Linked DNA regions of Rhodopseudomonas palustris. The protein of the gene in region 2 interacts with the protein of the main gene of each other region in a pairwise test. Links are inferred from orthologs where the notes say so. Each region holds a gene or a part of one and is shown on either strand. Other genes may lie near its edges.

Evidence for each region.
Region 1: the proteins of glp (region 2) and mobA interact in binary tests that used the Escherichia coli proteins (3 or more experiments, as listed by UniProt). The link is inferred for Rhodopseudomonas palustris from one-to-one orthologs.

What each region holds. Positions count from the first base shown.
Region 1 is NZ_CP140155.1:2,283,928-2,289,154, forward strand. What follows is about bases 1,380-4,239. They hold mobA (molybdenum cofactor guanylyltransferase MobA), read left to right. Parts: upstream 1,380-2,426; coding sequence 2,427-3,053; downstream 3,054-4,239. Other genes in these bases: SR870_RS10315 (DUF6496 domain-containing protein), read right to left, coding at 1,638-1,997; SR870_RS10320 (sulfurtransferase TusA family protein), read right to left, coding at 2,061-2,309; SR870_RS10330 (alcohol dehydrogenase), read right to left, coding at 3,054-4,106; SR870_RS10335 (nitronate monooxygenase), read right to left, coding at 4,188-4,239. Also shown: ligD (DNA ligase D), read right to left, coding at 1-318; SR870_RS10310 (Ku protein), read left to right, coding at 452-1,336; more of SR870_RS10335, read right to left, coding at 4,240-5,150. UniProt on the Escherichia coli protein: Transfers a GMP moiety from GTP to Mo-molybdopterin (Mo-MPT) cofactor (Moco or molybdenum cofactor) to form Mo-molybdopterin guanine dinucleotide (Mo-MGD) cofactor.
Region 2 is NZ_CP140155.1:1,291,735-1,296,931, reverse strand. The notes cover bases 775-3,604. They hold glp (gephyrin-like molybdotransferase Glp), read left to right. Parts: upstream 775-1,498; coding sequence 1,499-2,710; downstream 2,711-3,604. Other genes in these bases: lexA (transcriptional repressor LexA), read left to right, coding at 2,885-3,592; SR870_RS05695 (hypothetical protein), read right to left, coding at 898-1,272; SR870_RS05700 (thioesterase family protein), read left to right, coding at 775-886. Outside these bases: SR870_RS05705 (HAD family phosphatase), read left to right, coding at 1-362; more of SR870_RS05700, read left to right, coding at 392-774; SR870_RS05680 (ComEC/Rec2 family competence protein), read right to left, coding at 3,624-5,197. UniProt on the Escherichia coli protein: Catalyzes the insertion of molybdate into adenylated molybdopterin with the concomitant release of AMP.

The DNA of each region.
Region 1 (5,227 bases), 990 kb from region 2 along the record:
GAGCTGCACCGTGCCGCCGCCGTATTGCCCCTCGGGAATGGTGCCTTCGAAATCGCCGTAATCGAGCGGATGATCCTCGACCTCGACAGCGAGCCGCTTGTCGTGCGGATCGAGCGACGGGCCGCGCGTCACCGCCCACGACTTGAACACGCCGTCATATTCGAGCCGGAGGTCGTAATGCAGCCGCGTCGCGTCGTGCTTCTGGATCACGAACCGCCGCCGTTTCGAGGGCGCGACCGCGGCGTCGCCGCGAGGCTCGGCGGTCTGCGCGAAGTCGCGCTTGTTGCGGTACAGGGAAAGCGTCTTGTTCACCGCCATTCATCGTCTCCGCAATGGCGCCCAGGCAACCTCAGCACCGGAACCAAAACCCCACCGCAGGGTTGAAGTTCCCGATCGGACGCCGCCGTCCGGTCCTCGCCGCGTATCTATCATATCGCCTTCGGAGAGCATCATGGCCCCGCGCCGCGCCTACTGGAAGGGCTCGCTGAAACTGTCGCTGGTGACCTGCCCGGTGGCGCTGTATCCAGCCTCGACCAGCGTCGAGAAGACCCGCTTCCACATGATCAACACCGAAACCGGCAATCGGCTGAAGCAGCAGATGATCGACGAGGACACCGGCGAAGTCGTCGAAAAAGACCAGAAGGGCCGCGGCTACGAAGTCCGCAAAGGCAAGTATGTGCAGATCGAGAAGGAGGAGCTCGAAGCCGTGCAGATCGAGAGCAGCCACACCATCGAGATCGACAGCTTCGTGCCGGCCGAAGAGATCGACAAGCGCTATCTCGACCACCCGTACTACATCGCGCCGGAAGGCAAGGCCGGGGTCGAGGCCTTCGCGGTGATCCGCGACGCGATGAAGGACAAGGGCCGCGTCGCGCTGGCGCGGATCGTGCTGACCAACCGCGAGCACGTGATCGCGATCGAGCCGCTCGGCAAGGGGCTGCTCGGCACCACGCTGCGCTATCCCTACGAGCTGCGCGACGCCGATGATTATTTCGACGACATCAAGAGCCCGAAGATCTCGAAGGACATGGTCGAACTCGCCGGGCACATCCTCGACACCAAGGCAGCGCATTTCGACCCGTCGAAATTCAAGGACGATTACGAGACCGCGCTGAAGGCGCTGGTCAAGCGCAAGGCCGCCGGCAAGTCGATCAAGATCCCCGAGCCGGAAGAGAAATCCGACAACGTCGTCAGTCTGATGGACGCGCTGAAGCAAAGCCTGAAAGGCAACAAAGGCGGCAAGCCGGCGCAGCGCCGCCCCCCCTCCGCGCGCAGCGGCGGCCGCGCCGCCAAGAAGGCCCACCGTTCGGCGGCACGGGCGCGCAAGGCGAGCTGAGGCTGAAGGCGGCAGAGAAAGCAGACAAGAGAAAGCAGGCGAGAGCCAACAACTAGCCGGCGTGAGGTATTGGACATCGCTACAGCGCCCGCCGCCTGCTTCACCTCTCATCCGTCATTCCGGGGCGCGCGCAGCGCGAACCCGGAATCCATATCCCCTAGCATACGTGGAGGGTAGAACCGTTTCGACGCTCTGCCTTGATCAGCGCACTGGGCTTATGGATTCCGGGTTCGCTCGCTTGCGCGAGCGCCCCGGAATGACGAATGCGAGGACATTTGTGAACGGAGCCCCTTTACAGACCTCAGCTCTTCTTCGACGCCTTGCGCTTGCGGCCCGCTGACGACTTGCGCGACGTCTTTTTCGCCGACGATTTCTTGGCCGTCTTCTTCGCCGTCTTCTTGGTCGTCTTCTTGGCCGTCTTCTTGGCCGTCTTCTTCGTCGTCGACTTCTTAGCCGTCTTCTTCGCCCCCGCCTTCTTCGCGCTCTTCTTGCTCGGCACCTTCTTGCCTTCGGCGCGCGCTTCCGACAGGCCGATGGCGATCGCCTGTTTGCGGCTCTTCACCGTCTTGCCGGAGCCGCCGCTCTTGAGCGTGCCGGACTTGCGCTTCTTCATCGCGCGCGCGACCTTGGCCGACGCCTTCTTCGAATATTTCCGGGCCATGCCTACCTCCCATTGCAACAGGGAAATCAATCGATCCGGACGATAATTAGTTCCCGGCGGTGTTCAGCCCTCGGCGCGATCCGCCGCATCGGCCTTCTCGATGACGAACACGATCGCCGCTTCGCTGCGCGTCGTGCTGTCGATCCGGTCGCCGGTCTGCTGGATCAGCACCGGGATGTCGATCAGCGACATCGGATCGGTGCAATGCACTTCCAGCCGGTCGCCGCACTTCAGCGTCGTCAGCGCCTTGCGCGTCTTCAACACCGGCATCGGGCATTTCAGCCCGGTCAGATCGAGTTTGATTGTCGCCATGGCCGCGGACGATGGCGAAGCGCAGCGCCTGCGTCAATCGTTCAGCCGTTCGCCTTATTGCGAATGCGCGCCGCCGCCTGTACCACGGTGATGCGCCCTGAATGCTGGAAACGCTCGATGGCCGACCATCCCGCCACACCTGCAATCATTCTCGCCGGCGGCCTCGCGCAGCGGATGGGCGGCGGCGACAAGGCGCTGCGCACCATCGGCGGCCGGAGTCTGCTGGCGCTCGTGATCGAGCGTCTCGCGCCGCAATGCGATACGCTGGCGCTCAGCGCCAACGGCGATCCGGCGCGTTTCGCGGACTACGAGCTGCCGATCATCGCCGATCCGGTCGATGGCTTTCGCGGTCCGCTCGCCGGCGTGCTCGCCGGACTGGACTGGATCGCCGAACACCGGCCGACGGCCCGATGGATGCTGAGCGCGCCGGCCGATTGCCCGTTCCTGCCGCGCGATCTGGTCGCGCGGCTGCATCAGGCGCGGATCGATCAGCAGGCCGACATCGCGGTCGCGGCGTCGGCCGACCGCTCTCATTCCGTGATCGCTCTGTGGCCCGTCGGTCTGCGCCTCGACCTGCGCCGTGCGCTGCTCGCGGACGACATCCGCAAGGTCGACCGCTTCACCGCGCGCTACCCGCGCGCGATCGTGGAATGGCAGGCGGATCCGTTCGATCCGTTCTTCAACGCCAACACGCCGGAAGACCTCGCCGAGGCCGAACGGCTGGCGGCGCGCGCGCCGGACTGATTACGGCGTCAGCACCGCGCGCCCGACCAGTTTGCCCTGCTGCAGATCGAGCAGTGCCTGGTTGGCTTTCGGCAGCGGCAGCGGCGTCACCGGAATCGGCGCGATCTTGTTGGCGCGCACCAGATCGAGCAGTTCCTGGGTCTCGCGCAGATTTCCGACATACGAACCCTGGATCGTGATCGCCCGCATCGGGATGAACGGTAGCGCCCACGGCGCACCGCCGCCGAACAGGCCGACGATCACCAGCTTGCCGCCCTTGGTGAGGCAATCGAAGCCGAGCTGCGCGGTCTGCGAATTGCCGACCAGATCGAGCGCACCGCGCACCGGCGCGCCGGCCTTCGCGGCGATCTGCTCCAGCGCATCGGGCGCCGCGCCGTCGACCGTCGCCATCGCGCCGGCCTGCTCCGCCGCCTCACGCTTCTTGGCGTCGATATCGACCATGATGGCGCCCTTGCCGCCCATCGCCTTCAGCAGCGACAGCGCCATCAGGCCGAGGCCGCCGGCGCCGAACATCACGATCGGGCCGTCGAACGCGAATTCGAGTTTCTTCAGCGCGCTGTAGGTGGTGACACCCGAACACGCATACGGCGCCGCGGTCACCGGATCGAGCCCATCGAGGCTGAGCAGATAGCGCGGATGCGGCACGATCAGTTCGTCGGAATAGCCGCCGTCGCAATACACGCCGAGAAACCTCGGCTTCAGACACATGTTCTCGTCGCCGGCGCGGCAGACCGCGCATTCCCCGCAGCCGATCCACGGATACACCAGCACGACGTCGCCGATCTTGGCGTCCTTGGCGTCCGGCCCGGCCGCGACGATCTCGCCGACGGTCTCGTGCCCCATCGTCAGCGGCAGCGCCACGCCGCGATCGGCCAGCGACAGTTTCTTGCGGCCGTGGCCGAGTTCGTAGCCGCCTTCCCAGATATGCAGATCGCTGTGGCAAATGCCGGCAGCCTTGACGCGGAGCAGCACCTGCGTGCCGGTCAATTCCGGCGTCGGCCGGTTCTCTTCGCTGAGCGGCTGGCCGAAGCCCGAAACGCGAAAGCTCTTCATGGCGTGGTCTCCCCGATTATTCTTGTTGTCCGACAGATATGCCATGGCGCAGCACTGCCGTCGACTGGCGTCAGGGCACGCTTATCCTGCACTGCGGAATTCCTGCGCCGTCTGCGCGATCAGCTCGGCGACCGGCACGATGCCGCCGACGCCCGAGGTCGAATGCCCCGCGCTCCAGATATCGCGCCAGCGCTGCGGCCGGTTCTCGCGCGCGCCGACGTCGATGTCCTTGCCGATATCGATCGCGCCGCGCTCGGGCAGCGCGTCCGGATCGAGCCCGGCGGCGACGATCGACGGCCGCAGCATGCTGGTCTGCAGGCCGGTGAAGGCTTTGGTCAGCAGGATGTCGTCGGCCGAGGAATCCACCAGCATCGCCTTGTAGCGCGGATCGGCCGCGCTCTCCTGCGTCGCGATGAATTTGGTGCCCATGTAGCCGAGGTCGCAGCCGAGCGTCATCGCCGCGCGCAGCGCGACGCCGTCGCTGATTCCGCCGGCCAGCACGATGACGCCGTCGAAGAACTGACGCACGGCACGGACGAAAGCGAACGGATTGAGCCACCCGGTCTGCCCGCCCGCGCCTGCGGTGAGCAGCACCAGCCCGTCCGCGCCCGCCGCCGCCGCGCGTTCGGCATGGCGGATGCTGGCGACGTCGGCCAGCACCATCGCGCCGACATCATGCAACGGCCCGATCACGGGCTGCGGCGAGCCAACGCTGGCGATCACGATTTCGGGCTTGTGCATCAGCAGCACCGCGAGGTCGTCGGCGAGCCGCGCATTGGAGCGGTGCACGATCAGGTTCGGACACCATGGCGCCGCGCGACGGCCTGTTGCGTCTTCATGCGCCGCGAGCCGCTGGGCGATCGTCCCGATCCAGCCCTCGAGTTGTTCCGTACTACGGCAATTCACCGTCGGAAACGATCCGATCACGCCGTTGCTGCATGCGGAGGCGACCAGATCGACGCCGGATACCAGAAACATCGGCGCCGCGATCAGCGGCAGTTCGAGCCGGCCTCGAAAACGGACGAGACGATCGGATAATTCCACGGCAATTCCTCCTGCTCTGTTTGCATCTTCCGCGCAGCGGCGTGCTAGGTTCGTCGCCTAACATTGGCACGCGCAAT
Region 2 (5,197 bases):
ATGCGATCTTCATCGGCGAGATGCCGGGGATCGCGGCGCAACTTGCGCGCGCCGCAAAGCATCTGCCGCTGTATGCGCTTTCCAATACCAACGACGCGCATGTCGCGCATTTCCTGGAGCACTATGCTGAACTGCTGACGCCGTTCCGCGAGCTGTTCCTGTCGTCGCGGATCGGGATGCGCAAGCCGAACGCCGAGGCCTATGACTTCGTGGTGGCGGCGATCGGCGTGAAGCCCGAGCGCATTGTGTTCTTCGACGATCTGGCCGAAAACATCGCGGCCGCGCGCGAGCGCGGGCTCCGCGCCGTCCATGTACGCTCCTCCGCGGACGTGGCGCAGGCGCTGGATCAACTCGGGCTGTGACGGCCCGCGCACGAGTGCCGACGATTGCCATGACCGCCGCAGCCTCCGACCTCGACTGGGACCACCCGAACCCGTTCACGCTGACGATGGTGCCCGGCCCGGCCGACATCGACGGCCTCAACCACACCAACAATTCGGTCTATGTGCGCTGGTGCGACAGCGTCGGCTGGGCGCATTCCGAAGCGCTCGGTCTCGCGCTCGCCGACTGGCAGCGGATCGACCGCGCGATGGCGATCCGGCGCGGCGAATACGACTACCTGCTGCCGAGTCATCTCGGCGATGAGTTGCTGCTCGGCACCTGGGTCTATGGCAGCGACGGCAAGCTCCTGATGGAGCGCCGCTTCCAGCTCATCCGGCTGCGCGACCGCGCCACCGTGATGCGCGGGCGCTGGCAGCTCGTCTGCATCGAAATGTCGAGCGGCCGCCCGCGCCGCCTGCCGCCGGAATTCGCGCAGGTCTATCTGCCGGTGATGGTGCAGGCGAAGGACGAGGCCGTGGCAACGCCGTCCGCAGGACCGGCGTAGCCGCCGCGGCGCTACTGCGGCGGCGTGCGGCAGTCCATCGAGTACACCAATTCGCCCCGGGCGGTGCGGCCGATCGGCTGGCACGGCACATAAGCGCGGGCGGCGGCGGGTGCGGAGGCCGCTGATGGCGCCGCTGCGGCGGCAGGCGGGGCCGCTGGTGCGTTGATGGGCGCCGCAGGCGACGTCGCCTGCGCCGCGGGTGCGGCCGGCTGGGCAGCCGGCGCAGCCGGCTCGGGGGCGCTCGCCGCTGGCGGCGCATATTCCGGATTGGCGGACGGCATCCAGCCCCGGCTCCAGTCGTGCCGGATCGCATAGGTGGTGCCGAACGCGATCAGCCCGATGACGCCGACGATCCGCAACAGCCATTTCGCAAAATCATCGCCCATCTGCGCACTCCCTGTCCGGCGGCCCGAACCTCGCCACCCTCCCGTCCTACCGCTCGGGGGCTTCTGCAGACAATTAGGATTTCGTTTGACCCGCGCGGCACGCGGGTCCGGCGGAGCCTTTGGCGGATCTTGCGCAAGCGTCGCGACGCCCCTAAAGCCGGATCATGACACGCCACCCTCGCCTTGCCGGACCGGATCGGTCCGCCGCCAGCCCCGGAGCGCGCCGATGGCGCTGATGCCGGTCGCCGATGCGCTGGCCGCGGTGCTCGACTGCGCAGCGGGCCTTGCCGAGGAGATGGTCGCGCTCGACGACGCGCATGGCCGCGTGCTGGCGCGCGATCTCGCAGCATTGCGGACCCAGCCGCCGCAGCCGATGTCGGCGATGGACGGCTATGCGGTGCGCGCAGCCGATGTCGCGACCGCGCCGGCGCGGCTCACCGTGATCGGCGAGATCGCCGCCGGCCGGCCGGCGGAACAATCCGTCGGCCCAGGGCAAGCGCTGCGGATCTTCACCGGCGGCGTCATCCCCGACGGCGCCGATACCGTGGTGATCCAGGAAGACACCGTGCGCGACGGCGATCAGGTGACCATCACCGAAGCCGCCCGCCACGGCCGCCACATCCGCCCCGCCGGGATCGATTTCACCGAGGGCGAAGTGCTGCTGCGTGCGGGCCACAGGCTCAGCGACCGCGACCTCGCGCTCGCCGCCGGCATGAACCATCCAGCGCTGCCGGTGCACCGCAGGCCGCGCGTCGCCATGCTCGCCACCGGCGACGAGCTGGTGATGCCGGGCGCAGCGCTCGGCCCCGGCCAGATCGTCTATTCCAACGGCTACGCGCTGCGGGCGCTGGCGCGCAGCGAGGGCGCCGAGGTGATTGATCTCGGCATCGCCGCCGACACCATCGAGGCCACCCGTGCGGCGATCGCGCGCGCCCGCGACCTCTGCGTCGATGTGCTGGTGACGACCGGCGGCGCGTCGGCCGGCGACCACGATCTGGTCAAGTCGTCGCTGGAGGCAGAAGGCACCACGATCGCGTTCTGGAAGATCGCGATGCGGCCGGGCAAGCCGATGATGCACGGCCGGCTCGGCCCGATGCGGGTGATCGGCCTGCCCGGCAATCCGGTGTCGTCCTATGTCTGCGCGGTTCTGTTCATGGTGCCGCTGATCCGGGCGCTGTCGGGGCGGAGCGAATCGATGCATCGGCGCCTCCCCGCCGTGCTCGGCGCCGACCTGGCCGCCAACGACCAGCGCGAGGACTATCTGCGCGCCCAACTGGCGCTGCGCGACGACGGACAATGGCTGGCGACGCCGGTCGACCGCCAGGATTCGTCGCTGCTGGCGCGGCTGTCCGCAGCGCAGGCGCTGATCGTCCGTCCGCCCTTCGCACCGGCCGCCGCAGCGGGATCGAGCTGTCTCATCCTTAAGCTTCCGGAATAGCGATCCGCAAATTTGTTGACCTGAAATTAAGAGGTTGCGGAACACATACTGAACATATAGTGTTCGTTCATGATTTGTTTCGAGTAATTGCGCCTCGCCTGTCGAACTTCATGGCGCAATGAACGGACGGCACGACGACACGGCGATCGTCGCCAGATCTGGGGAATGGTCGAGATGCTGACGCGCAAACAGTTCGAGTTGCTGAAATTCATCAACGAGCGGCTGAAGGAAGCCGGCGTTCCCCCCTCGTTCGACGAGATGAAGGACGCGCTCGACTTGCGCTCCAAATCGGGCATTCACCGCCTGATCACGGCGCTGGAGGAGCGCGGCTTCATCCGCCGCCTGCCCAACCGCGCCCGCGCCATCGAGGTGATCAAGCTGCCCGATCTCGGCGGCAACAGCGGCGGCGGCCGCCGCGGCTTCACCCCGAGCGTGATCGAGGGCAATCTCGGCCGGGTCCGCCCGCCGAGCCCGCAACGCGACGACGACGATTCGGATCGCAACGTCGCGGTGCCGGTGATGGGCCGGATCGCCGCCGGCACGCCGATCGAGGCGCTGCAGACCCGCAGCCACACCATCAGCGTGCCGCCGGACATGCTCGGCTCCGGCGAGCATTACGCGCTGGAAGTGCGCGGCGATTCGATGATGGATGCCGGCATCCTCGACGGCGACATGGCGCTGATCCAGCGCAACGAGAGCGCCGATACCGGCGACATCGTGGTGGCGCTGATCGACGAGGAGGAAGCGACGCTGAAGCGCTTCCGCCGCCGCGGCGCATCGATCGCGCTGGAGCCCGCCAATTCCGCCTACGAGGTCCGCATCCTGCCGCCGAACCGGGTGCGGATTCAGGGCAAGCTGATCGGGCTGTATCGCAAGTACTGAGCGGCACGCCTCGCACGAACGAGGCGCGGGCTCAGTCCTCGTCGTGCTGATCCGGCGCCGCCGGCGTGGCGTCGACCGGTGCGGGACGTGGCGGTGTCCGCTGCGTCGGAGCGCTGCCCGGGGATTCTTGTGGCACGTCGGCGGGCGCCGGTGACCACGGCCGGTCGAGCCCTTTCGGCCGCACCGCGACGGTCACGAAGCCACCGTCCGCGCCCTCGTTTCGTCGCAACGCCAGCGCGCCGCTGCTTTTCAGCAGTTCGGCGCTGATCAGACGCGCGGCGCAATCCGGCGGCGGCTGTGCCAGCGCGATCACCAGCGTCGCCCGCGCGCAGTCATCAGCGACACCATCGGCCCGGAACGACAGCGCCACCAACCCGCCATCCGCCAGCGCCGCGACGCAGCCGTCGGCGTCGCACGACACGCCGTCACGCAACGACGGTGCGTCTGCCGCACGCGAATCCGCATCGGCCGCGAGCCATTGCCTGATCCTGAACTGGTCGCCACCGCTCTGCATCAGCCGCAGCCTTCCATCGGGCCCGCGCAACGCGACCTGCCGTCCGTCACCGGCGATCAGAATCTCGGGCTGCGGCGTCAGCAGCGCCCAGCCGGTCGAAAGCCCCAGCAGCGCCAGCCCGGCATAGCGCAGCGGCGTGCGTAGCAGGCCGAGCAGAACGACGCCGAGCGACGCGAGTAGCAATGGCCCGCTCCCGAACGCCGCGATCCTGCCGATGGCGCCCGGCAGCGCCGCGACCCACAGCGACACCACGATCATCCAGTCGATGCCGATCTCCATGATCCGCCAGAACACCCCGTCGAGACCGAACGGCATCGCCGCCAGCCCGAGCAGGCCCGCCGGCATCACCATCGCCGACACCACCGGCATCGCCAGCAGATTGGCGATCACGCCGTATGGTGTGACGCGGTGGAAGTGATAGGCCGCATAGGGCGTGGTCGCGAGCCCCGCGACCAGCGACGCCAGCGCCAGCATCGCGATCTCGCGCCCGCCCCACAGCGCCGCGCGCGCGGTCGTCGAACTGTCCGCGGTGGCGAACAGCCCCGGCATGCCGATCTGCACCAGGGCGACCAGCCCCAGCGTCGCCGCGAACGACATCTGGAAGCTCGGATGCACCAGCGATTCCGGCGCGATCAGCAGCACCACCAGGGCGGCGATCGCCAGCGTGCGAAACGTGATGGCACGGCGATCGACCATCACCGCGATCAGCACCACGGCCGTCATCAGGAACGAGCGTTGCGTCGCGACCTCGGCGCCGGACAGCAGCAGATAGAATGCGGCAGCGGCGAGCGCCGCGGCGGCGGCCGCCTTCTTGATCGGAAACGTCACCGTCAGCGCCGGGATCAGCGCGAGAGCCGCGCGCACCGCGAAGAACACCACCCCGGCCACGACCGCCATGTGATAGCCGGAGATCGACAGCACGTGGCCGAGCCCGGAGACGAACATCGCGTCGTTGACCGGCGTCGAGATCGCGTCGCGGCGGCCGGTGATCAGCGCAGTGGCGATCGAACGCTGGTCGCCGTCGAGCGCGAGCCGGATCCGCGCGTCGATCGCGTCGCGCATCCCCTGCATCGTCGCCGCGTAGCGCAGCC